Regions from separate parts of the Telluria sp. ZT3P25 genome, predicted to be linked through region 2. Evidence: predicted binding sites of a transcription regulator. Region 2 holds the regulator's gene; each other region holds the start of a gene.
What was found. The regulator sigma-54, encoded in region 2, starts transcription at its own class of promoters, with help from an activator protein. The targets are predictions, from matches to a motif close to TGGCANGNAANCTGCTTT.
Positions count from the first base shown of each region.

Region 1: pepA (flocculation-associated PEP-CTERM protein PepA) is a predicted target of sigma-54. The motif match lies at 4,430-4,447, and genes of this name have one in related genera.
Region 3: AC56LY_RS22980 (circularly permuted type 2 ATP-grasp protein) is a predicted target of sigma-54. The motif match lies at 6,285-6,302, and genes of this name have one in related genera.

Region 1 is NZ_JCASIJ010000002.1:407,424-414,898, forward strand. It holds gene AC56LY_RS20355 (hypothetical protein) at 1-361, shown strand, start outside; gene AC56LY_RS20360 (HPr-rel-A system PqqD family peptide chaperone) at 339-644, shown strand; gene AC56LY_RS20365 (HprK-related kinase A) at 632-1,549, shown strand; gene AC56LY_RS20370 (nucleotidyltransferase domain-containing protein) at 1,546-2,646, shown strand; gene AC56LY_RS20375 (GNAT family N-acetyltransferase) at 2,799-3,530, shown strand; gene AC56LY_RS20380 (class I SAM-dependent methyltransferase) at 3,645-4,310, shown strand; gene pepA (flocculation-associated PEP-CTERM protein PepA) at 4,494-5,303, shown strand; gene AC56LY_RS20390 (ThiF family adenylyltransferase) at 5,433-6,311, opposite strand; gene AC56LY_RS20395 (GNAT family N-acetyltransferase) at 6,390-7,061, opposite strand; gene prsT (XrtA/PEP-CTERM system TPR-repeat protein PrsT) at 7,205-7,475, opposite strand, start outside.
Region 2 is NZ_JCASIJ010000002.1:779,370-786,844, forward strand. It holds gene AC56LY_RS22085 (KpsF/GutQ family sugar-phosphate isomerase) at 1-405, shown strand, start outside; gene AC56LY_RS22090 (KdsC family phosphatase) at 405-941, shown strand; gene lptC (LPS export ABC transporter periplasmic protein LptC) at 947-1,552, shown strand; gene lptA (lipopolysaccharide transport periplasmic protein LptA) at 1,598-2,146, shown strand; gene lptB (LPS export ABC transporter ATP-binding protein) at 2,143-2,898, shown strand; gene AC56LY_RS22110 (RNA polymerase factor sigma-54) at 2,913-4,400, shown strand; gene hpf (ribosome hibernation-promoting factor, HPF/YfiA family) at 4,475-4,831, shown strand; gene AC56LY_RS22120 (enoyl-CoA hydratase/isomerase family protein) at 4,930-6,006, shown strand; gene AC56LY_RS22125 (DUF5694 domain-containing protein) at 6,092-7,162, shown strand; gene AC56LY_RS22130 (SDR family oxidoreductase) at 7,332-7,475, opposite strand, start outside.
Region 3 is NZ_JCASIJ010000002.1:982,575-990,049, reverse strand. It holds gene AC56LY_RS23005 (hypothetical protein) at 1-153, opposite strand, end outside; gene aqpZ (aquaporin Z) at 487-1,293, shown strand; gene AC56LY_RS22995 (zinc-binding metallopeptidase family protein) at 1,534-2,718, shown strand; gene AC56LY_RS22990 (transglutaminase domain-containing protein) at 2,904-3,701, opposite strand; gene AC56LY_RS22985 (alpha-E domain-containing protein) at 3,796-4,848, opposite strand; gene AC56LY_RS22980 (circularly permuted type 2 ATP-grasp protein) at 4,850-6,262, opposite strand; gene AC56LY_RS22975 (transglutaminase family protein) at 6,453-7,475, shown strand, end outside.

The sequences.
Region 1 (7,475 bases), 370 kb from region 2:
CTGCAATCCGCTGTCGCCATCGAACTGGTGCCATGTCCAGCGCAGCTGGCCATGCAACAAGACCAAGCGGTTCGCCGACATCTTCAATTGCCGTGAAAAGCGTTTCGAGAAAACCTATTACGCCTGCTCGATGGCTGAGGTCATGACGTCGACGTTCGATGCCCAGTACTCGTATATCGGCAAGCACCTGTGCACGGCGTACCTGAACGTCATTTCGCGCCGCATCGACTTTCTCGACGTGCTGACGCTGCAACGCATGTGGAACGAACTCAAGAACACCGGCATGTACAAGGTCAATGCCAGTGTTTCCTGGAATATCCATCAGGTCAGGCAATATCTTGTCGCTGTCCACGGCGAGTGAGCAAGCAGGGGCCTGGCGTCGTCCGGGCCCTGCAGTTCTGCATTACCGCCAGTGGCAGGACGATGTCGTCCTGTTCAACGAAGTGTCCGGTGCAACCCACCTGCTGACTCCCGAGGCGCTGGTCGTGCTGCAACACATGGGTGCCCGGCCCACGCCTGAATCGGCGCTTGCGGCAATCCTGCGCGAACATTTCGAAGTCGACGATGCCACGCTGGCCCATGATGTGGCCGAGCTGCTCGAACAACTGTCCTCCCTGAATCTGATCGAACCATGTCTCTTGTAGCCGATCTGGGCCGTGCCGAACTGGTGCGGCGCCTGGGCGGCCCTGGTCTGTTGCTGCGCACCGGACCGTTTGTCAGCCGAATCCAATCGAATATTCCCCTGGTCGCCGATGGCATCGGGTTGATGTACCGCGACAACCTGATCGAGGAGCCGGGCGGCTTTGCCGATTTTCAGGTGCGCCTGCGCCAGAGCACCGGCCTGCGCCGCTGGTGGCATCCGCAGGTCCGCTTCGATCATGACGGCCGCGAGCCGTTCGCCCCGCTGCCGGTGGCGCAGGCCTGGCCGATGTTCGAATGGGTCATGAACTGGTGCGTCTCGAACCGCGCGCATCGCTACCTCATCGTGCACGCCGCCGTCATCGAGCGCAATGGCTGCGCGGTCATTCTGCCGGCCCCGCCCGGCTCGGGCAAGAGCACGCTGTGCGCTGCCCTGGTCTGCCGCGGCTGGCGCCTGCTGTCGGATGAATTGACGCTGATCCGGCGTAGCGATGGCATGCTCGTGCCGCTCGCGCGGCCAGTCAGCCTCAAGAATGCCTCGATCGACGTGATCCGCGCGTTTGCGCCCGATGCCTTGCTTGGCCCGTCCGTACCGGGTACCAACAAGGGCACGATCGCGCACATGAAGGCACCAGCGACGAGCGTGGCGCAGGTTGGCGACGTTGCGCGCGCACGCCACATCGTGTTTCCCCGCTACGAGGCCGGCGCCGCGACCACGCTTACCTCGATGTCCAAGGGGCAATTGTTCATTCGGGTGGCAGAGAACGCCTTTAACTATTTCGTGCTCGGCCCTGCCGGCTTCGATTGCCTGGCCGATCTGGTCGAGGGCGCCGACGGTCACGAATTCTGCTACAGCCAGCTGGACGAAGCGATCGCGCTGTTCGACCGCCTGGCGGGATTGACGCCATGACGGCGCGCGCGCCATCGCTGCTGGTCGAGGTGCTGTCGGCGCCCGGCCGGGTCCGGCTGCTTGACCTGCCGGGCTGGGACCGCTTGCTGCGCCAGGCCAACAGCGCCAATGTCGGCGCAATCCTGGTCTTCCTGCTCGAGGAGCACGGCCTGCTCGACGACGTGCCGCCACAGCCGCGCGAGCACCTGGAAGCGGCGCGCATCGTCGCGCTGCGTCATCGGCGCCTGACCGGCTACGAAGTCGAGCGCATCCGCAGCGATCTGGCCCAGCTGGGCTTGCCCTTGATTCTGCTCAAAGGCGCCGCGTACGCGATGGCCGGCTTGCCATCCGGTCGTGGCCGCCTGTTCTCGGACATCGACATTCTCGTGCCGAAGGACCAGCTGGACGACGTGGAAAACGCGCTGATGGTACATGGCTGGGCCAGCACCCACCACGATGCCTACGACCAGCGCTATTACCGCACCTGGATGCATGAGCTGCCGCCGATGGTGCACCTGCGGCGCGGCAATGCCATCGACGTCCATCACGCGATCCTGCCGGAGACGGCGCCAGTGTGGCCCGACCCGGCGCTGCTGCGCGCGGCCGCACGGCCGATTCCCGGTGACCTTGGCGCGCTGGGCGTGTGCACGTTGTCTCCGCACGACATGTTCCTGCACAGCGCCGTGCACCTGTTCTTCGGTGGGGAATTCGACCAGGGATTGCGCGACCTGTTCGACATGCATCGCCTGGCAACGCACTTTGGCGCCGAGCCCGGCTTCTGGGACGGCCTGGTGGCGCGCGCCGTTGCGCTGGAACTCACGCGTCCGATGTTTTATGCGCTGCGCTATGCCAACCGCACGTTCGACACGCCGGTACCAGCGTCGGTCATGGCTGCTGCCGAAGCGTTTGCACCGCTGCGGCCCGTGCTGGCGCTGATGGATGCGCTGTTTACGCGTGCGCTTGTGCCGCCGCATCCGGAGTGCACCGCGCGCTTCGACGGCGCTGCCCATTTCGCCCTGTATGTGCGCGGAAACTGGCTACGGATGCCTCTGGTGTTGCTCACGCGCCACTTGTTTCACAAGGCTTTCGTATCGCCACGTGCCGCAGAGGCCGCCTGACCTGCTACTCTTTGCTGTGAGGGAAGTTGCGTAGTAATTCCATCAATTCACATTCAATTTGTCAATAAAATTGGTATTAGTACAATATTCGATGCTATGATGACCACATTGTCGTCGCAGCACGACGCGTCGATACCGTCAGGAGAACGTACATGATCGAGACATTAACGCCAGCCATCCCGTGCGCGGGGTTTGGTGGCGATGACTCAGCCCCGGATGACAATCCGAGCATCATTGACGTCACCATCAACGAACGGGTCTTCGGCATTCGCGCTGCCGACATCGACACCCAGCGTAACTCTGCAAGCATGCTCATAAGCAAGATGTATGCATGGCGCGGCTACAGTGGCAACCACCAGATCGGTAACGACCCCAACCGCATCACGCTGACCGCGTCGGACCGTGGCCAGGTTTTCGGCACACTGAGCCTGGGCCTCGATTCCGATATCGGCCTGCTGGCTGACCAGGTATTCGCCGACTATATCGATACCCAGCGAGGGACCGGCAAGGTCTGCGAAATCATCAAGCTGGCGGTCGATCCGGCCATCAAGTCGAAGGCCGTACTGGCGTCGCTGTTCCATGTGGCCCTGATCTATGCACGCGACCTGAATCATTGCAGCCACATCTTTATTGAAGTCAATCCGCGTCACCGCCGTTTTTACGAAGCCATGCTGGGTTTCCAGACCGTCTGCGAATCGCGCCCCAATCCACGCGTGCAGGCGCCGGCAGTGCTGCTCAGCGCTGCCACGGCATACGGTACTGAGCAGGTTGCCAAATGGGGCGGCATGCAGGACAAGGCGGTCGGCGAACGCTCGCTGTTCCCATGGTTCTTTTCGCAGCGTGAAGAGGCCGGTATCATCAACCGCCTGCGCGCGCTCGGCTAAGCATTGCTTCCGGGGCGAAGACGCCCCATACTTTCCTCTCTGCATTTGTGCTTGCCTGCCTGGCAGGAACGTCCTATATTCAGCGCTTCGTGTTTATCACAATGAGGAAGCGCCATGACGACAGGTAAGACCCGGGATGAAATTGCCGAAGCCTATTCCTCTGAACCGTGGTGGTACGACCTGCGCGGCTTCTTCATTCTGACCTTCGCCTACAACAGCACGATCGGTACGCAGATGCGCTTTTTCGGGCCCAACTTCGGTCCCGACCACCTGGAGGTGGCATGCGGTACCGGAACCCTGCTTGAAATGGTGCTGAACTGGCGCCGTCGCCGCAAGCTGCCACAAGTGAAGGTGACCGGCATCGACTACGCGCCGTCGATGCTCGCCGGCGCCAAGCGCCGCTTTGCCAACAATCCGCAAGTCCAGGTGCAGCATGCCGATGCGGCCCAGCTGCCGTTTGCCGACAACCGCTTCGACACAGCCAATATCGCCAACTCGATCCATTGCTTCCCGACGATTGACGGCGCGCTGCGTGACATCCTGCGTGTGCTGAAGCCGGGCGGGACGATGGCGGCAAATGTGCTGCTGTATCCAACCGGATTTGCGCCGCTGCGCTGGGCAGCACAGAAGATCAACGACTGGGGCATCCGCAAGGGCATCCTGTACAGCCCGTTCCATGTCGAAGAGCTGCGTGCCAAAATGTTGGCGGCAGGTTACGAGGTGCAGTCGGAATTTATTTCCGGAAACACGTGGAATGTAGTCATCCACAAGCCTGTGTAGGACCACTCCGACAGCATGCTCATTGAGCGCGAAATATGCTGTCGGTATTTTTTACAGTGATGTTTGATCTTGATCAACGAAAATCGCTAACTGTTTGATTTAAAACAAATCTCTTGAGCTGGCACGGTGATTGCTTATATAGCCTCGTGAGTAGTACCCCAGACAACCCAGGAGATTTACGAAATGACCGCTTTCAAGAAAACCATCGTCGCCGCATCGATCGCAGCTGCAGCCCTGTTCAGCGCAACCGCCAGCGCTGGCGTGTTCGAAGTCAACCCAACCGGTAACTCGGCCAACTTCACCGCTGATCGCATCGGCGGCACCTACACCGAAGTGGCAACGTTCAACGCCAACGGTACCTTCGATGTGTCGCTGTACTTCCGCGCTACGTCGTTCGTGAACGCTGGTACGGCAATCGAGTCGGGTGACACCGGTCTGGGCAACAACTACGGCATGTACGCTGTCTACAAGGCATCGGGTACCGTTGCTCAAGAAGGTTCGAACACCAAGTTCACCTTCCTGCCAGGTACCGGCGGTCTGTCGCTCTTCCTGGACACCAACCGCAACACCACCGTGGCAAGCAACGCAACGACCGGCACGGGCGACTTCTCGTTCGCTAGCAACGGCGACGACCTGCTGCTGGCTACCGGCAACCCACTGGCCGGTGAAGGCAACCTGGACCCAACGCTGTCGACCTGCGGCACCGGTAGCGGCGCTGGCATCAACTGCGGTAGCTTCGGTTCGACCACCAGCTTCAACCTGACCGCTGACGGCAAGAACTTCTTCGTCGCACCAAACCCGTTCTACAACCTGTCGTTCCAGTCGGGTCAGCTGACCCGCTTCACCGCGACCAACACCCAGACCATCACGGGTTCGCTGGACGTCGTGTTCGAGAACGCAGCTGAAGTGCCAGAGCCAGCATCGGTTGGCCTGCTGGGCCTGGGCATGCTGGGTCTGTACGCAGCACGTCGCCGCAACAAGAAAGCTGCCTAAGAACCACGGGCCTGCCGCGCAGGCCCTGTTCTCAAGCAAGAAAAAAACCACTGCCGGTAACGGACAGTGGTTTTTTTTCGTTGCCGGGTTCGTCGGCATAAAGCGCCGATGAACCGACGCACCAGTCGTTCAGCGGCCAGCGGCCGCCATGCGGGCAAACTGGCGCCGGCCGATGGCAATTGCCAGGCGCTGGATCGGATGCCGGTTACCGCCCGGCCGCCACGTGCGCTTGAGCTTGTTGCGGTAGGCGTCGAACTGCATGCCCCAGGGCGCCGCCAGCACGTCACCGCGCCCCAACAGGATCTTGAGCGACTCAGTGGCAATGATGCCGGCGCATAGCTGGCAGGCCATGAAGGTCGACGGGCCGCGCCGCTCGGCGAAGTTCACCGACCCGGGTACCATCAGGTAGTTACGGTGCAGGCCGGCCGGCGCCAGGCCGACCACGAAGCGGATCGCTTTTTCCTGTTCCGGCAAATCACCCCAGCCAAAATACTCCTCAAACGTCATCTTGCCCGGCATGAAGTTGAGCAGGGCGGCGCCCATGCCCAGCGGTGCGGCAGTGGTGGCCGGAATGCCCAGCCGTGCGCAGGCGGCAAAGGTCTGCTGGCGCGCGTCGAACGCGAAGAAGTCGAGCGCATCGACGTACAGATCGACGCCAGCCAGGAATTCGTCGAGATTGTCGCCGTGGACGCCCTCGGGAAAAATCTTGATCTCGATGTCGGGATTGATGTCGCGCGCCATGCGCGCCAGAACGTCGGCCTTGGGCTGACCGACGGTCGACATCATCGCGCCCACCTGGCGGTTAAAGTTGGGAATGTCGAACGTGTCGAAGTCGGCGATATGAAAATGCGTGACGCCCAGGCGTGCCAGCGTCAGCAGGTGCACGCCGCCAACGCCGCCACCGCCCGCGATGGCAATGCGCTTGCCACGCAACTGCTGCTGTTCGGCGGGCGTGACCCAGCCAATATTGCGTGAAAACGCCTGCTCGTACTGGAACGGATTGCTCATCGGGGACATTGCGAAAAAGTAGGGACAAGCTGGTCGGCGCCGCAGGCAGGGCAGGGCGCGTACCGGCGGCGCGTTTGCTTACGCCGGATGCGACTCATCCATGCGCAGCAGGCGGTTGATGATACCGCGTTCCTCGCGGGGCGAGAAGAAGTATGGGTAGAACGAGCGCTCTTCGGTTTCCCCATCGGCGGCAAAGGTGCCGCCAAAGATGCTGATCTGCTCGGTAACGTATTTGAGGTTCACGCGCAGCAGGTAGGCCGGCGCATCCACGCGCGTGTTGATCTTGAGCTCGCTCTCTTTGCGAAACCCCAGCATGCGCTCGTAGAAGCGGCGGTGGCGCGGGTTGACCTCGATGATGATGTCGGTGCAGCCATGCATGTCGCGGGCGTAGATGACGGCCAGATGGAACACATTGGCCAGCGCCGTTTTCGAGCGTACCGACGGGTCGAAGGCAAATTTGGTGAACTCGCACAGGCGCGCGCCGTTGGCGCGGTGGGCATCGAGCTCGGCGCCGAAGACTTCGTCAGCCATCAGCCCAACCTCGGAATCGATGCCGATGCTGAGGGTGCCGACCACGTCGCCCTTGTCGGTAGCAGTCAGCGTGATGCGGTTGGGATCATTGCTCGGCTGGTGATCGCCGGAATAGCCGCGCCAGGCATACATCCTGTTGATCAGCATGCTGGCCGAGTTACGACCGTCCGACGTATCGGTAAGCCGGATTCCATATGAATCGTCGTTCACGATAAACATCCTTATCTGTGTAGTGACATCTTATCTGGACATCAATAAATTGAGCGTTCGATAGGATGAATAAATATCACCGCCAGGATGCCGTGTGCAAAGGGCAATCAGGCCGCCGCAAGCGCAATGTTCGCGTGCGGCGGCGTGCAACATTACAGCGTCTTGAGCAGCGCGCGTGCCTCATCGGCTTGTGCAAATGGCGCGTTCGCTGCCAGCAGCTTGTCCAGCTCGCGCTTGGCGCCGGCCTTGTCGCCGCTCTTGTTCAGCGCCTGCGCCAGGTGGTAACGGATCTCCATTGCATTTGGCGCCTGGGTGCTGGCTTTTTGCAGCAGCGGCAGGCCGCGTGCGACATTGCCCTGTTCCACCAGCATCCAGCCCAGCGTGTCCATCACGCCCGGGTTGTCGCTGGCGACCTTGAATGCC
Region 2 (7,475 bases):
GGCGCGCTGGGCCGGCGCCTGCTCACGCACGTGCGTGACGTGATGCGCACCGGTGACGCCATCCCGTCGGTGGGCCTGGATGTCCCGCTGGTCAAGGCGCTGCTCGAGATCAGCCAGAAAGGCATGGGCATGACCGCCGTGGTCGATTCCGATGGCCGCCCGCTGGGCGTGTTTACCGATGGCGACTTGCGCCGCGTGATCGAGCGCATGCATGATTTTTCGAACGTGCTGATTCGCGACGTCATGCACGCCAATCCGCGCAGCGTACGCCCCGAGCAGCTGGCCGTCGACGCGGTCGCCGTGATGGAAGAATTCCGCATCAACCAGATGCTCGTGATCGATGAAGCGGGCCAGCTGGTCGGCGCGCTGCACATCCACGACCTGACCCGTGCAAAGGTGATTTGATGACTATTCCTGTATTGGCTCACATCGAGCGCGCCGCGCGCATCAAGGTCATGATCTTCGACGTCGACGGTGTGCTCACCGACGGCAGCCTGACCTACGGCCCCGATGGCGAAGTGACCAAGACCTTCAATGTGCTCGACGGCCTGGGCATCCAGATGCTCAATAAATCCGGCGTGCAGACCGCGATCATCAGCGCGCGCCTGTCGCCGATCGTCGTGCGGCGCGCCGCCGACCTGGGCATCTCGCATGTCTACCAGGGCAACCACGACAAGCGCATCGGCTTTGCCAATCTGCTGGAGGCCACCGGCTTTACTGCCGACCAATGCGGCTATATCGGTGACGACGTGATCGACCTGCCGCTGTTCGCGCGCGTCGGCTTTGCCGTCGCGGTGCCGTCGGGCCATCCGGACGTGCAGCACCGCGCGCATTACGTGACGAAGAACGGTGGCGGCCGTGGCGCGGTGCGCGAGATCTGCGACCTCGTCATGCGCGCGCAGGGCACCTATGACCAGGCGCTCGCGCCGTATTTCGCCTGAGCGCCATGGCCACCATCGCCTCCAACAAACGCACCGCGCATCGCTGGAATCTGCTGGCGATGATCGTGATCGGCGTATTCTTCGCCTTCGGCAGCTTCTGGCTGCTGCAGCTGATGCAGGGGACCGAGATCGATGCGCAACTGGGCGGCCCGCCCGACGAGCCGGATTACATCGTCGAGAACTTTTCGTTTGTGCGAATGACGCCCAACGGCCAGCCGAGCTACGTGGTGTCGGGCAAGCGCCTGGCCCACATCCCGCAAGGGGACGTGTCGAACGTCGACCAGCCGCTCATGCGCGGCATCGAACCGGGCCGTCCGCCGATGACGGTGGTGGCCAAGAGCGCGCGCATCTTCCACGAAGAACACCGTGTCGAACTGTTCGGCGACGTCGATCTGCAGCGCCCCAAAACGCCCGCCAGCGAAGCGCTGCGCGTGCGCACGTCGGCCATGACCGTATTGCCCGACGAAGAAATCGTCAAGACCGACCAGCCGATCGACATGGAGCTTGGCGCGTCCACCCTCAAGGCCGTCGGCCTGGTGGCCAACAACGCGACAATGCAGATGAAATTGTCCGGCCGCGGCCGTATCGTCTATCCGCCACGCCAGCGCTGAAGGCCATCAGCCATGCGCGCGTGCTAACCCAGGACCAGCACCATCATGAAAAAACTCTTCGCTGCCGCTTTCTTTTCACTCCTTTCCTTGACCGCCATGGCCGAAAAGGCCGACTCGCTCAAGCAGGCGGCACTTGAATACGACAACGGCGACCTCGATGGCGTCGCGGGCGTTCGCACCTTTACCGGCAACGTGATCCTGACCCGCGGCACGTTGCTGGTCAAGGCCGAGCGCGCCGTGGTCAGGGATACGCCCGAAGGCTATATGAGCGTGACGCTCACCGCGGCCAACGGCAAGCCTGCCACGTTCCGGCAGAAGCGCGACGGCGGCCCGAACCTGTGGGTCGAGGGTCAGGCCGAACGCATCGAATACGATGAACGTTCGGAGCTGGTGCGCCTGTACTCGAACGCGGTCGTCAAGGAACTCGAAAACGACCGGATGACCAACCAGATGACTGGCCCGTTCATCTCGTACGACAACCGCAAGGAAGTCGTCGCCGTGCGCAATGACGTCAGCGGCGAAAGCAAGGTTGGCGGCGGACGTGGCACGCTGATCCTGGCGCCCAAGCGTACGCCGGCCGGAGGCACGCAATGACGGAGCTGAACGATCGCAGCACGCTGGTCGTCAAGGGCCTGCAGAAAAGCTATGGCAAGCGCCTGGTCGTGCGCGACGTGTCGCTCGACGTCGAATGCGGCGAGGTGGTGGGTTTGCTGGGCCCGAACGGCGCCGGCAAGACCACCTCGTTCTACATGATCGTCGGCCTGGTGCCGTCGGATGCCGGCTCGATCAGCATCAACGGCACCGACATCACCAGCCTGCCGATCCATCGCCGCGCGGTGCTCGGCCTGTCGTATCTGCCGCAGGAAGCGTCGGTGTTTCGCAAGCTGACGGTGGAAGAAAACATCCGCGCCGTGCTCGAACTGCAGAAGGTCGACGGCAAGTCGCTGACCAAAGCGCAGATCGGCGAGCGGCTCGACAACTTGCTGGCCGACCTGCAGATCGAAAAGCTGCGCGAGAACCCGGCGCTGTCGCTGTCGGGCGGCGAGCGGCGCCGCGTGGAGATCGCACGCGCACTGGCCACCAATCCGCGCTTCGTGCTGCTCGATGAACCCTTTGCCGGTGTCGACCCGATCGCCGTGATCGAGATCCAGCGCATCGTGCGCTTCCTCAAGGAGCGCAAGATCGGCGTCCTGATCACCGACCATAATGTGCGCGAGACGCTTGGCATCTGCGACCGCGCCTACATCATCAATCAGGGCGCGGTGCTCGCATCCGGCCGTCCCGACGATATCATCGCCGACGAGTCGGTGCGCCGCGTGTACCTTGGTGAACATTTCCGCATGTAAGCCATGACCAATTGATGAAACAGTCCCTTCAGCTCCGCACTTCGCAGCACCTGGCGCTCACGCCACAGCTGCAGCAATCGATCCGGTTGCTGCAGCTGTCGACGCTCGAACTGCACCAGGAGATCGAGCAGATACTGGGCGATAACCCGCTGCTCGAAAGGCTCGACGATCCGCTCGATCATTCGGTGCGCTTGCTGGCCGATGGGGCCATCAACAATGCGCCGGCATCCGGCGAGGCGCCACCGGCGCCGGGCCAGCAGGCCGAAGGTGAAGGCAGCGCGCCGGCCGAAGGCGAGGGCGCTGAAGGCGGCGCGGTCGATGGCGACCGGCCCGACAACGAGTGGAGCGAAGGCAGCGGCGCGTCGTCCGGCAGCAGTAGCAGCAGCGACGACGAAGACGGCCGCCCGCAGCTGGAGGCGTGCGCCATCACGCTGCGCGAACACCTGATGGAACAGGTGCGCGAAACGCTGCTCTCGACCCGCGATCGCGCACTGGCCGAACTGGTGATCGACGCGCTCGACGACAACGGTTACCTGGACGAGCCGCTCGACGACATCCACTCGCGGCTGCCCGAAGAACTCGAGGTCGATCTCGACGAACTGCGCTGCGCGCTGGCGATGGTGCAGAGCATGGACCCGGTGGGCGTGGGCGCGCGCAGCGCGGCCGAATGCCTGGCGCTGCAGATCCGGCGCATGCCGGGCGTGCCGATGGTCACGCGCCGCATGGCGCTGAAGATCGTCGAAGGCTACCTGACCTGGTTCGCGCAGCGCGAATACAGCAAGCTGAAAAAAGCGCTCGATTGCGACGACGAAGACCTGCGCGAAGTGCAGGCTGTGGTCCGCCAGTGCAATCCGCATCCGGGCGCCGCGTTCGCGTCGAACGTGTCGGATTACGTGGTGCCGGACGTGATCGTGCGGCGCGCGAAGAATGGCTGGGCGGTCACGCTGAACCCGGACGTGATGCCGCGCCTGCGCGTGAACAGCCTGTACGCCACGATGCTCAAGCAGGGCCGCAGCGAGAGCCAGATGGGCGCGCAGATGCAAGAGGCGAAGTGGCTCATCAAGAACATGCGCCAGCGTTTCGACACGATTCTGCGTGTGGCCGAGGCGATTGTCGAGCGCCAGCGCAACTTTTTCAGCCACGGCGCGGTTGCCATGCGGCCCCTTGTTTTGCGCGAGATAGCTGATACACTAGGTCTGCACGAGAGCACCATCTCTCGTGTCACAACCCAGAAATACATGCTGACCCCGCACGGCATGTTCGAGTTGAAGTATTTCTTCGGCAGCCACGTTGCCACCGAAGCGGGAGGCGAAGCATCCTCAACGGCAATCCGTGCGCTCATCGCACAATTGACAGGAGCAGAAGACCCTAAGAATCCATTATCCGACAGCAAGATCGCGGAAATGCTCGGGGAACAAGGCATGGTCATTGCGCGCAGGACGGTCGCAAAATACCGTGAAGCGCTCAAGATCCCCCCCGTCAGTCTCCGCAAAGCCTTGTAACAACGCCGCTCATACAGTCTGTGCCTTCAGCTCCTGTGTGGTGCAAGCGACGTGACATCTTCAAAGGAGTGTGTATGAACCTCACCATCAGTGGTCACCATCTCGAAGTAACCCCTGCCATCCGTGAATACGTTCAGAATAAGCTGGAACGCATTATTCGCCATTTCGATCAAGTCATAGATACCCACGTCTTCCTGGCCGTCGATAACCTCACTGAAAAAGAAAAAAGGCAAAAAGCTGAAATCAATGTCCAGGTGTCGGGCAAGACCCTGCACGTGGCGAGCGTCGCGCAAGACCTGTATGCCGCGATCGACATGTTGATGGATAAACTGGATCGACAAATCCTGAAGCACAAGCAGATGCTCAAAGACCATAACCGCACAGCGATCAAACGCCTGGACGTCGACGAAGCCGACGTCGCTGTCGCCTGATCGAGCGCAGGTCACCACCGCCAGGGGCGTCTTTTCGGGACGCCCTTTTTGCATCCCGCTGCCGGTAAAATACGTGTTTCCTTTCGATGGATCACGCCATGTCCGAACACGTCCTGACCCGCATCGCCAACCGCACCGGCATCATCACGCTAGACCGTCCCAAGGCGCTCAATTCGCTGTCACTGGACATGGTGCGCGCGCTGACCGCGATCCTGCTCGACTGGCAGCGTGACGCTGCCGTCGATGCGGTCGTGATCACCAGCAGCAGCGAAAAAGCACTGTGCGCGGGCGGCGATATCCGCTTCTTCCACGAGGTCGGCAACGCCTCGCCGCAAGGCGGCAGCGCACTGCTCGAGGATTTCTTCACCGAAGAATACGCGCTGAATCACCTGATCCATTTTTATCCGAAACCGTATATCGCGCTGATGGATGGCGTGGTCATGGGCGGGGGCATGGGCATCGCGCAGGGCGGCCCCGATTGCGGCCTGCGCATCGTCACCGAGCGCACCAAGATGGCGATGCCCGAGGTGAATATCGGCCTGTTCCCCGATGTCGGCGGCAGCCATTTTCTGTCGCACGCGCCGGGGCAATTGGGGATGTTCCTGGGCTTGACCGGCTTGACGATCGGCGCGGCCGACGCGCTGTATGTGGGCCTGGCCGACGTGTTCGTGCCGGGCGCCGACCTGCCGGCGTTGCAGGCGCTGATCGAGGCGACGGCAGGCGCGGATCTGCCGGCGGCGATCCGCGAGTTTGCCACGGCGCACCCCGGCGAGAGCGAATTGCAAGCCAACCGCGCGCGCATCGATGCGCACTTTGGCGCGGATTCGGTGGCGGCAATCATGGCCTCGCTCGAGGGTGACGACACGCCATTCGCGCAGAAGGCATTGAATGCAATGCGTCAGCGCTCGCCATTGATGATGTGCGTGACGCGCGAGCTGCTGCTGCGCGGCGCATCGCTCGATGTCGCCGACTGTCTGCGCCTGGAGCGCTCGCTGGTGCGCCGCAACTTCGAGCATGGCGAGGTGCTCGAAGGCGTGCGCGCGCTCGTCATCGACAAGGACAATGCGCCGCAATGGAATCCGCCATCGCTCGACCTCGTGACCGATGCGATGGTGGCGCACTTCTTTGCGCCGGTGTGGCCGGTGCATGCGCATCCGCTACGGCATCTCGCGTAAGCGTCTCCATGCATATCCGTTTGCGCGTGACTTTTCGTGCAGGCGGTGCAAACATCGTGGCTTCATGAACCGATGAGGAACCCCGATGCGCATGACCGCCTTGCTGTTGTCGATGACCTTGTGCGGCAGCGCCGCCGCCCAGGCCTGGCAGCCTGACTTCAATGCGGGCGCATTCAAGGGACCGGCCTCCGGGCCTGCCAATGAGGTGCTGGTATTGGGCTCCCCCCATCTGTCGCAATTGCCGAAAACCTTCCAGGCCGCCAGCCTGACGCTGCTGAACGAACGCCTGGCCGCATGGAAGCCGCAGGCGATTGCGATCGAGGCGGTGTCCGGGCCGCAGTGCGACTTCATGCGACGCTACCCAGTCCGCTACAAGGACTCGATCGATTCCTATTGCAGGGATACTGCACCGGCGCGGCTGGCCACAGGCCTGGATGTCGCAGCGGCGACCGAGGCTGCCGAGGCCTTGCTGGCTGCCTGGCCCGACGCGCCGACCCCGGCGCAGCGCCGTCACCTGGCAGCGCTGTTCCTCGCTGGGGGCGAGCGCGCATCGGCGCTGGTCCAGTGGCTGCGCTTGCCCGAGGTTGAGCGCCGTGCCGGTGACGGTCTGGATGCCACACTGGTCAGCGTACTCGTGAAGCTGGAAACCAGGATGGACGAAAGCCTGATGATCGGTGCACGCCTGGCGGCCCGGCTCGGTCTTGAACGCCTGTACGCAATGGACGACCATACCGCCGACAGCGCGTCTGAAGACCAGAAGGCGTTTGGCGATGCGCTGATGACGGCGTGGGATAACCCTGCCACGAAGCAGCGCGCTGCAGTGGACAAGACGCAGGAGGGGTTGCTGGCCAGTGCCGAAGGCGTGCTGGCGATGTACCGCGCCGACAATGCGCCCGGCCAGGCGGCCCTGATCTACCGCAGCGACTTCGGCGCGGCGCTTAATGAGCCGTCAGCGCAGCGCTTCGGCCGCCAGTACGTGGGTTACTGGGAAACGCGCAACCTGCGCATGGCGGCCAATATCCGGGACGTCCTGGGGTTGCGGCCCGGTCAGCGCATGCTGGTCATCGTCGGCGCGTCGCACAAGGGATATCTGGAATCGTATCTGCACCAGATGCATGATGTGCGGATTGTAGATGCGGCGTCGGTGCTGAAATAATGTGACGGTCGCAGTACCTTAAAAGCAGAACCAATCAATGAAATTAGCCAGATTATTCCTGATGGGCCGCTGACCTACGTGTACTACACCGGTGGTAAGGTAATCGGTCCGATCTGACATGACGGCGACATTCGCATCAGGGATGCTGGTGTCACCGGCATTTCTTCTGTTATGTGCGGTTGATTGATACGCCACCATCCACCAAAAGCGTCGAGCCAGTGCTGAAGCTGGAGGCATCAGAAGCGAGATAGAGTGCCGAGCGGGCGATTTCCTCTGGCCGTGCAATGCGTTTGAGGGTGTGCAAGCCTTTTAC
Region 3 (7,475 bases), 200 kb from region 2:
CGCGCCGCCACCGGCATGGATGAACGCTGGCGCCGATTGCGCCAGCGCGGGACTGGTTGCCGCGAGTACCAGCGGCCCTAACCGCAAGCCCATGCACGCCAGCCACCGCATGGCGCTGGCAACCGACACCACCTTCCCCCAAATCCCATGCATGATTTCTCCAGTCAGTGTTAAGCAGCGCCAATCGGTCGAGACCCGGCACCATCGGCGATGTCGGGCAGCGCGGCAATCATGCACGGCGCCGCGCACGCACGGTACGGCGCGCACCGAAATTTCGCGCTGGTTTGTGCGGCGCCAATGCGCGCAGCGGCGGTCAATTTTCTCCAGACACGAGATGCACAGTCCGTGGAACCTCCCGCGGCGCAGGGTGTCCTATCAACACCTGCGGCCTTCGACACTGCCACCACGTTCTCCACCGGTATCCGCTGGTGTCCGCTGCTGTCCGCTGCTGTTTCACATTGCAATAGTGATCCGAAGGAGACCACGATGAAAATCTACGGCGCCGAGTTTCTCGGCACATTCTGGCTGGTGATGGGCGGGTGCGGCAGCGCGGTGCTGGCTGCCGCATTTCCCGAACTGGGTATCGGCCTGCACGGCGTCGCCCTAGCCTTTGGTTTGTCCGTGCTCACAATGGCATACGCGATCGGCCACATCTCGGGTTGCCACCTGAATCCGGCGGTCTCGATCGGCCTGTGGGCCGGGGGCCGCTTTCCCGCGCGCGAGCTATTTCCTTATATCGTGGCGCAGGTCGCCGGCGGCATCCTCGCCGGCGGCGTGCTGTATGTGATTGCCAGCGGCGCCCCTGGCTTTGACAGCGCCAATGGCTTTGCTGCCAATGGCTACGGCGATCATTCGCCAGGTGGTTATTCGCTGCTGGCAGGGCTGCTGAGCGAAGTGGTCATGACCACGTTCTTCCTGCTGATTATCCTGGGGGTGACCGACCAGCGTGCGCCCAAAGGGTTTGCGCCAGTGGCAATCGGTTTCGCGCTGACCCTGATTCACCTGATCAGCATCCCTGTCACTAACACGTCCGTCAATCCTGCGCGCAGCACGGCCGTTGCCGTGTTTGCCGGCGACTGGGCCGTGGGGCAGTTGTGGCTGTTCTGGATGGCGCCCATCGTCGGCGCCTTACTGGGCGCTGCGCTCTACCGCGTCATTGGCGCGCAGGCACCGGTGTCGGAACCGGTCGACGCGCCCGCCTACGGCCATGTGGAGCGCCGTCAGCGGCAAGTGCGCGGTAGCGCAGGCGGAGGCGGCCGCGAGCAAGGTCAGCATTTACGTCCTGGCACCTGACCGGCCAAGAGGGCGAGCCACCGGGCAACTCGACCAACAGACCACACCACTTTTTTTGGTGTGGTCTGTTGTTTTTTATGCACATTTTTTGATACCTGCAACGCGTGCAACAGGCGCCTACCAAGCGTATCAGGGGGGCGCACACGATATGAGGCATTGTCTTACATGATTAAACCCGCAATGCATTTACTGTTAGATTGTTAATACACCTTCACTTCCAACCTCTCTATCAGTACTGCTATGAAAACCTTTCACTGCGACAAATGTTCGCATCAGATCTTCTTCGAGAACACCCTCTGCTTCAATTGCGAAAGCACCCTGGGCTACCAGCCGTCCCAGCGCTCCATCAACAGCTTCGAACAGGCTGAAGACGGCCTGTGGCGTAGCCTGAACCGCAAGGATGAAGGCAAGCTCTACAAGCAGTGCAGCAATTATGTGCAGCACAATGTGTGCAACTGGATGCTGCCGGCCGACGACCCGCATGAGTTGTGCGAAGCATGCCAGCTGACGGTGGTGATCCCGGCGCTGACGTCGGAGAAGAACCGTGTCCTGTGGTCGCGCCTTGAAACCGCCAAGCGCCGCCTGCTGTTCTCGCTCGCGCAGCTGAACCTGACCCCGGCCTCGAAAGAAACCCAGCCCGACACTGGCCTGGCATTCCAGTTCCTCGAAGATGGCGTGACCGACCAGTGCGTGATGACCGGCCACGACAATGGCCTGATCACGCTGAACATCGCCGAAGCCGATCCGGCCGAGCGCGAGCGCACGCGCGAACAGATGCACGAACGTTACCGCACGCTGCTGGGTCACTTCCGCCACGAGAGCGGCCACTATTATTTCGACCGCCTGGTTGCCGATACACCATGGATCGACAGCTACCGCGCGCTGTTCGGCGACGAGCGCCAGGATTATGGCGACGCACTCAAGCGGCATTACGAAAACGGTCCGGTCGCCGACTGGGAAGAGCGCTTCGTGAGCAGCTACGCCGCATCGCATCCATGGGAAGACTGGGCTGAAACCTGGGCCCACTACCTGCACATGATCGATACGCTGGAAACGGCTCACTCATGCGGGCTGTCGCTCAAGCCGGCCAAGGCCGACGAGCCGGAACTGGACAAGATCACACTGCCGACGAAATCTGGCGCTTTCGAAGAAACACTGAGCGACTGGTTCGCGCTGACCTACGTGCTCAATAGCCTGAACCGCAGCATCGGCATGCCGGATTCGTACCCGTTCAAGCTCAGCACGCCTGTGCTGGAAAAGCTGGAATTCGTGCACAAGGTTGTGCGTGACCAGATGGGCAAGCCATCGCTGGCTGCGCAGGCAGCACAGGCACCGGCTTTGGCACCAGCACCGGCAGCACCGGCAGCACCGGTAGCACCTGCAGCACCAGCGCCAACCGCGCCGGCTGCACCAACCGCTGCTTGACCATAATGTAGGGTGGACGGGGGCGCCGAGCCGGCTGTGCCGTCCACGCGTTCAAATTAACGTGATTTTATGGCGCGCCAAGGATTGTTGAACGCGTGGATGGGGAACCCATCCACCCTACGGGTAATTTTGCAGCGCATGAAGAATCGGCGAACGCGTGGAGGGACCGACCATTCAAGCAGACGTCAACCCGGCGCCCCTTCCAGCAACTCCACCGTCACCTGCATCTCATGCAGCGCCAGAGCCGGCCCGAACTGGGTAAAGATCGCCACGTCAGCCGCATCGCGCCCATAACCCACCGTCACGCGTCCACCGCGCGGTCCATCCTGGCTCGCATCGAACGTATACCAGCGCCCGCCCACATACGCTTCGAACCACGCATGCAAGTCCATCGGCACCAGCCCATGCAGATAACCGGCCACGATGCGCGCCGGAATGCTCAGCGCGCGGCACAACGCAATGCCCAGGTGCGCCAGGTCGCGGCACACGCCTTCGCGGTATTCATTGACCTCGGTCGCGGCCATCTGGTTCTGGTTCGACGCCGGATTGAAGCGCACCTCGCGCCGGATCCAGTCGCTGATGCAGGCGACCTGGTCATACCCTGGCGCGACACCGGCCACGATCGCACTGGCCATCTCGGCAAACCGGTCCGATTCACAATAGCGGCTCGGTAACAGATAGAGCAGCACGTCCACCGGCAAAGTCTGCACCTCGTCGAACGGCGCACCAGGCGCGACGTTGATAACCTGATCGGTCAGCACATCGGCCGACGTCTGGATTGAAAAGTCGCCAGGTGGCGCCGTCAGGCGCTGGCACAGGTTGCCGTAAGCATCCGTGTATTCAAGTACCTGCACGCTCGGGGTGAGCGTATAGGATTCGCGCGCCACCCACTGCTGCGCACCGCTGCGGGGACGCAGCATCAGGATGAATGCCGTTGGCTGATCAACGCTAAAACTGAGCTTGCAACCGGTTCGCAGCCACATTCCAAGCCCGCCTTCCTTCTTTAAAACGTGCGCACCGTCATGACGCACTCTGGCCATGACGGTGCGCGACGCCACTGTTTGGTGCGCGGATTGATCAACGCGTCTGCGACTGGGTCTGCGTCTGTGACGAGGTCTGCGACGAAGTTTGCGACTGCGTCTGCGACTGGGTCGGTGCCGGCGCTGGCGCAACCTCCGGCAACTCCGGCGCCACCGGCAGCAGGAAGTCGCGTCCAATGCCGTTGCCCAGCTCGCCAATACAAGCCAGGAACTTGGTCAAAAACTCGTGCAGGCCTTCCTCGAGGATCTCGTTGATCTCGGCCGACTTGAGCGACGCATGCAGTTTTTCCGCCAGCCGCTCGGTGTCGTGCGACAGCTCGTTGCGTACGTCCTGCAGCACGGCGACGACAGCGGCCATGCACGCCACCAGCGAGCGCGGCATCTTGCCCTGCAAAATCAACAGTTCGGCCACGCGGGTCGGCGTAATCGCGTGGCGGTACACCTTGCGATACGTCTCGAACGCGGAGACCGAGCGCAGCAGCGCGGCCAGGTAATAGTATTCGCCCTGCGCGCCTTCCTGGATCGTGTCGGACGCCAGGAACCGGAACTTCACGTCGAGGATCCGCGCCGTGTTGTCGGCCCGTTCCAAAAAGGTACCCAGGCGGATGAAGTTGAACGCTTCATCCTGGAACATCGTGCCCAGTGTGACGCCGCGCGACAGGTGCGAGCGGTACTTGACCCATTCGAGGAACTGGCCGGGATCGCGTTCGAACATGCGCTCGCTCAGGTGCTTTTGCAGCACGAGCCAGGTGGTGTTCTCGGTTTCCCAGACTTCGGTGGTCAAGGTGCCGCGCACGGCGCGGGCGTTTTCGCGCGCGGCGCGCAGGCAGCTCGCGATCGACGACGGATTGTCCGGGTCGCGCACCATGAAGTCGATGACGTTCTTCTGCGTCAGCGCGTCGTACTTGGCGTCGAACTGCGCTTCGAGTTCGGACACGCTCAACATCGTGCGCCAGCCCTGCTGCTCGGCCTGGGCCGATTGCGGCATCAGCGAATACTGAACACGCACGTCAAGCATGCGCGCCGTGTTTTCGGCCCGCTCGGTGTAGCGGGCCATCCAGAACAAATGATCTGCGGTGCGGCTCAACATGCTAGTTCTCCAGTATCCAGGTGTCCTTGGTGCCGCCGCCCTGCGACGAATTGACCACCAGGGAGCCTTCTTGCAACGCCACGCGGGTCAGCCCGCCCGGCACCATCGACACGGTCTTGCCCGACAACACGAACGGGCGCAGATCGATGTGGCGCGGCGCGATGCCCGATTCCACATAGGTCGGGCAGGCCGACAAAGCCAGCGTCGGCTGGGCAATGTAGCCGTCCGGATTGGCCAGCAGGCGGCGGCGGAAATCTTCGATCTCGGCCGTCGTCGAGGCCGGTCCGACCAGCATCCCGTAGCCGCCGGCGCCGTGCACTTCCTTGACCACCAGTTGCGGCAAGTTCGCCAGTGTGTAGTCCAGGTGCTCTTTTTTGCGGCATTGATAGGTCGGCACGTTGTTCAGGATCGGCTTTTCGCCGAGATAGAACTCGATCATGTCGGGCACGAACGGGTAGATCGACTTGTCGTCGGCCACGCCAGTGCCGATGGCATTGGCCAGGCCAACGCGGCCAGCGCGCACGGCGTCGAGCAGGCCCGGCACGCCCAGCGTGGATTCGGGGCGGAACGCGCGCGGATCGAGGTAATCGTCGTCGATGCGGCGATAGATGACATCGACCTGCTTCGGGCCGCGCGTCGTGCGCATGTAGACGGTGTCATTGCTGACATACAGGTCTTGCCCCTGCACCAGCGCCACGCCCATTTGCTGGGCCAGGAACGCATGCTCGAAGTAGGCCGAATTGTGCATGCCGGGCGTGAGCACGACCACGGTCGGATCGTCGCCGCCATGCGGCGCCACGGTGCGCAGATTGTCCAGCAGCAGGTCGGGATAATGGTCGACCGGGGCCACGCGGTTGCGCGCGAACAGTGCCGGGAACAGCCGCATCATCATCTTGCGGTTTTCCAGCATGTACGACACGCCTGACGGCACGCGCAGATTGTCTTCCAGGACGTAGAACTCGCCCTCGCCGGCGCGCACGATGTCGACGCCGGCAATGTGCGCGTAGATATCCAGGGGCACCTTGACGCCTTGCATGGCCGGTCGGTACTGCGCATTATTCAGGATCTGTTCGGCGGGAATGACGCCTGCCTTCAAGATGTTCTGGTCGTGGTACACATCGTGCAGGAAGCGGTTCAGCGCGGTCACGCGCTGCACCAGGCCGGCCTGCAGCTTGGCCCACTCGGCGGCGTTGATCACACGCGGAATGATGTCGAATGGGATCAACCGTTCCTTGCCGGCGTTGTCGCCGTACACAGCGAACGTGATCCCCACGCGTTGGAAGTTCAGCTCGGCTTCTGCCCGCTTCTGATCGATCAGATGTGGGGGCTGCTGGGCGAGCCAATCCGCGAACGCCTGGTAATGAGGTCGTACGGTTGCTGCCGTGGAATACATTTCATCGTAAAAGTTCGACATCATTGCCTCCTGTGCCAGAATACTAACAAGAAACGTGCCAGCCACCCCGTCCGACTCGCAAGTCAAACGAACGCAGGTATGAATCATGCTTAAATGCTTCTATATTGCGCTTACTTAGTTGCGCGCAAACCAATACGACCAAATTCAGAGCGCCGGCATCGATCGCGCCCCAATCGAAAGGCACCACCGCATGGCTATCCGCGTTGCGCTTCATCACAAGACCAGCTACCGTTACGACCGCCTGGTCAATCTGTCACCGCATGAAGTGCGCCTGCGTCCGGCGCCACATGCGCGTACACCGATCCTGTCGTACTCATTGACCGTCCTGCCGAAAGAGCATTTCATCAATTGGCAGCAAGACCCGTACGGCAATTACATCGGCCGTTTCGTGTTCCCCGAACAAACCGACGTGCTCGAGTTCACAGTCGACCTCGTTGCTGACATGACGGTGATTAACCCGTTCGACTTCTTCGTCGAAAAATACGCCGAGACCTTCCCGTTCGCCTACCCCGACCTGCTGCAATCCGAACTGAGCCCGTACACCAAATCGCAAGAGCCTGGCCCGCTGCTGGCCGAGTGGGTCGCCAGCGCGCGGCGCGACCTGCTGGCCCAGCCGATGGGCACGAACGACTTTTTGGTGGCCATCAACCAGCGCCTGCAGCGCGACATCGCGTACCTGCTGCGGATGGAGCCGGGTGTGCAGGAGCCGGAAGACACATTGCAGATACGCTCCGGCTCCTGCCGCGATACCGGCTGGCTGCTGGTGCAGATCCTGCGCGAGATGGGCCTGGCGGCGCGTTTCGTGTCCGGCTACCTGATCCAGCTCACCGCCGACCAGGAAGCGCTCGACGGCCCGAGCGGCACCACCGTCGACTTCACCGATCTGCATGCCTGGACGGAGGTGTATGTGCCGGGCGCCGGCTGGATTGGCCTCGACCCGACCTCGGGCATGCTGGCCAGCGAAGGCCATATTCCGCTGGCCTGCACGGCGATGCCGTCGTCGGCTGCGCCGGTCACCGGCTTTACCGACAAGGCCGAAGTCACGTTCGTCCACGAAATGACGATCACGCGCATCCACGAAGACCCGCGCGTGACCAAGCCGTACACGGAACACGACTGGGACAAGATCAATCGCCTGGGCCAGCAGGTCGATGCCGACCTGGTGAACCAGGACGTGCGCCTGACACAGGGTGGCGAGCCGACCTTTGTGTCG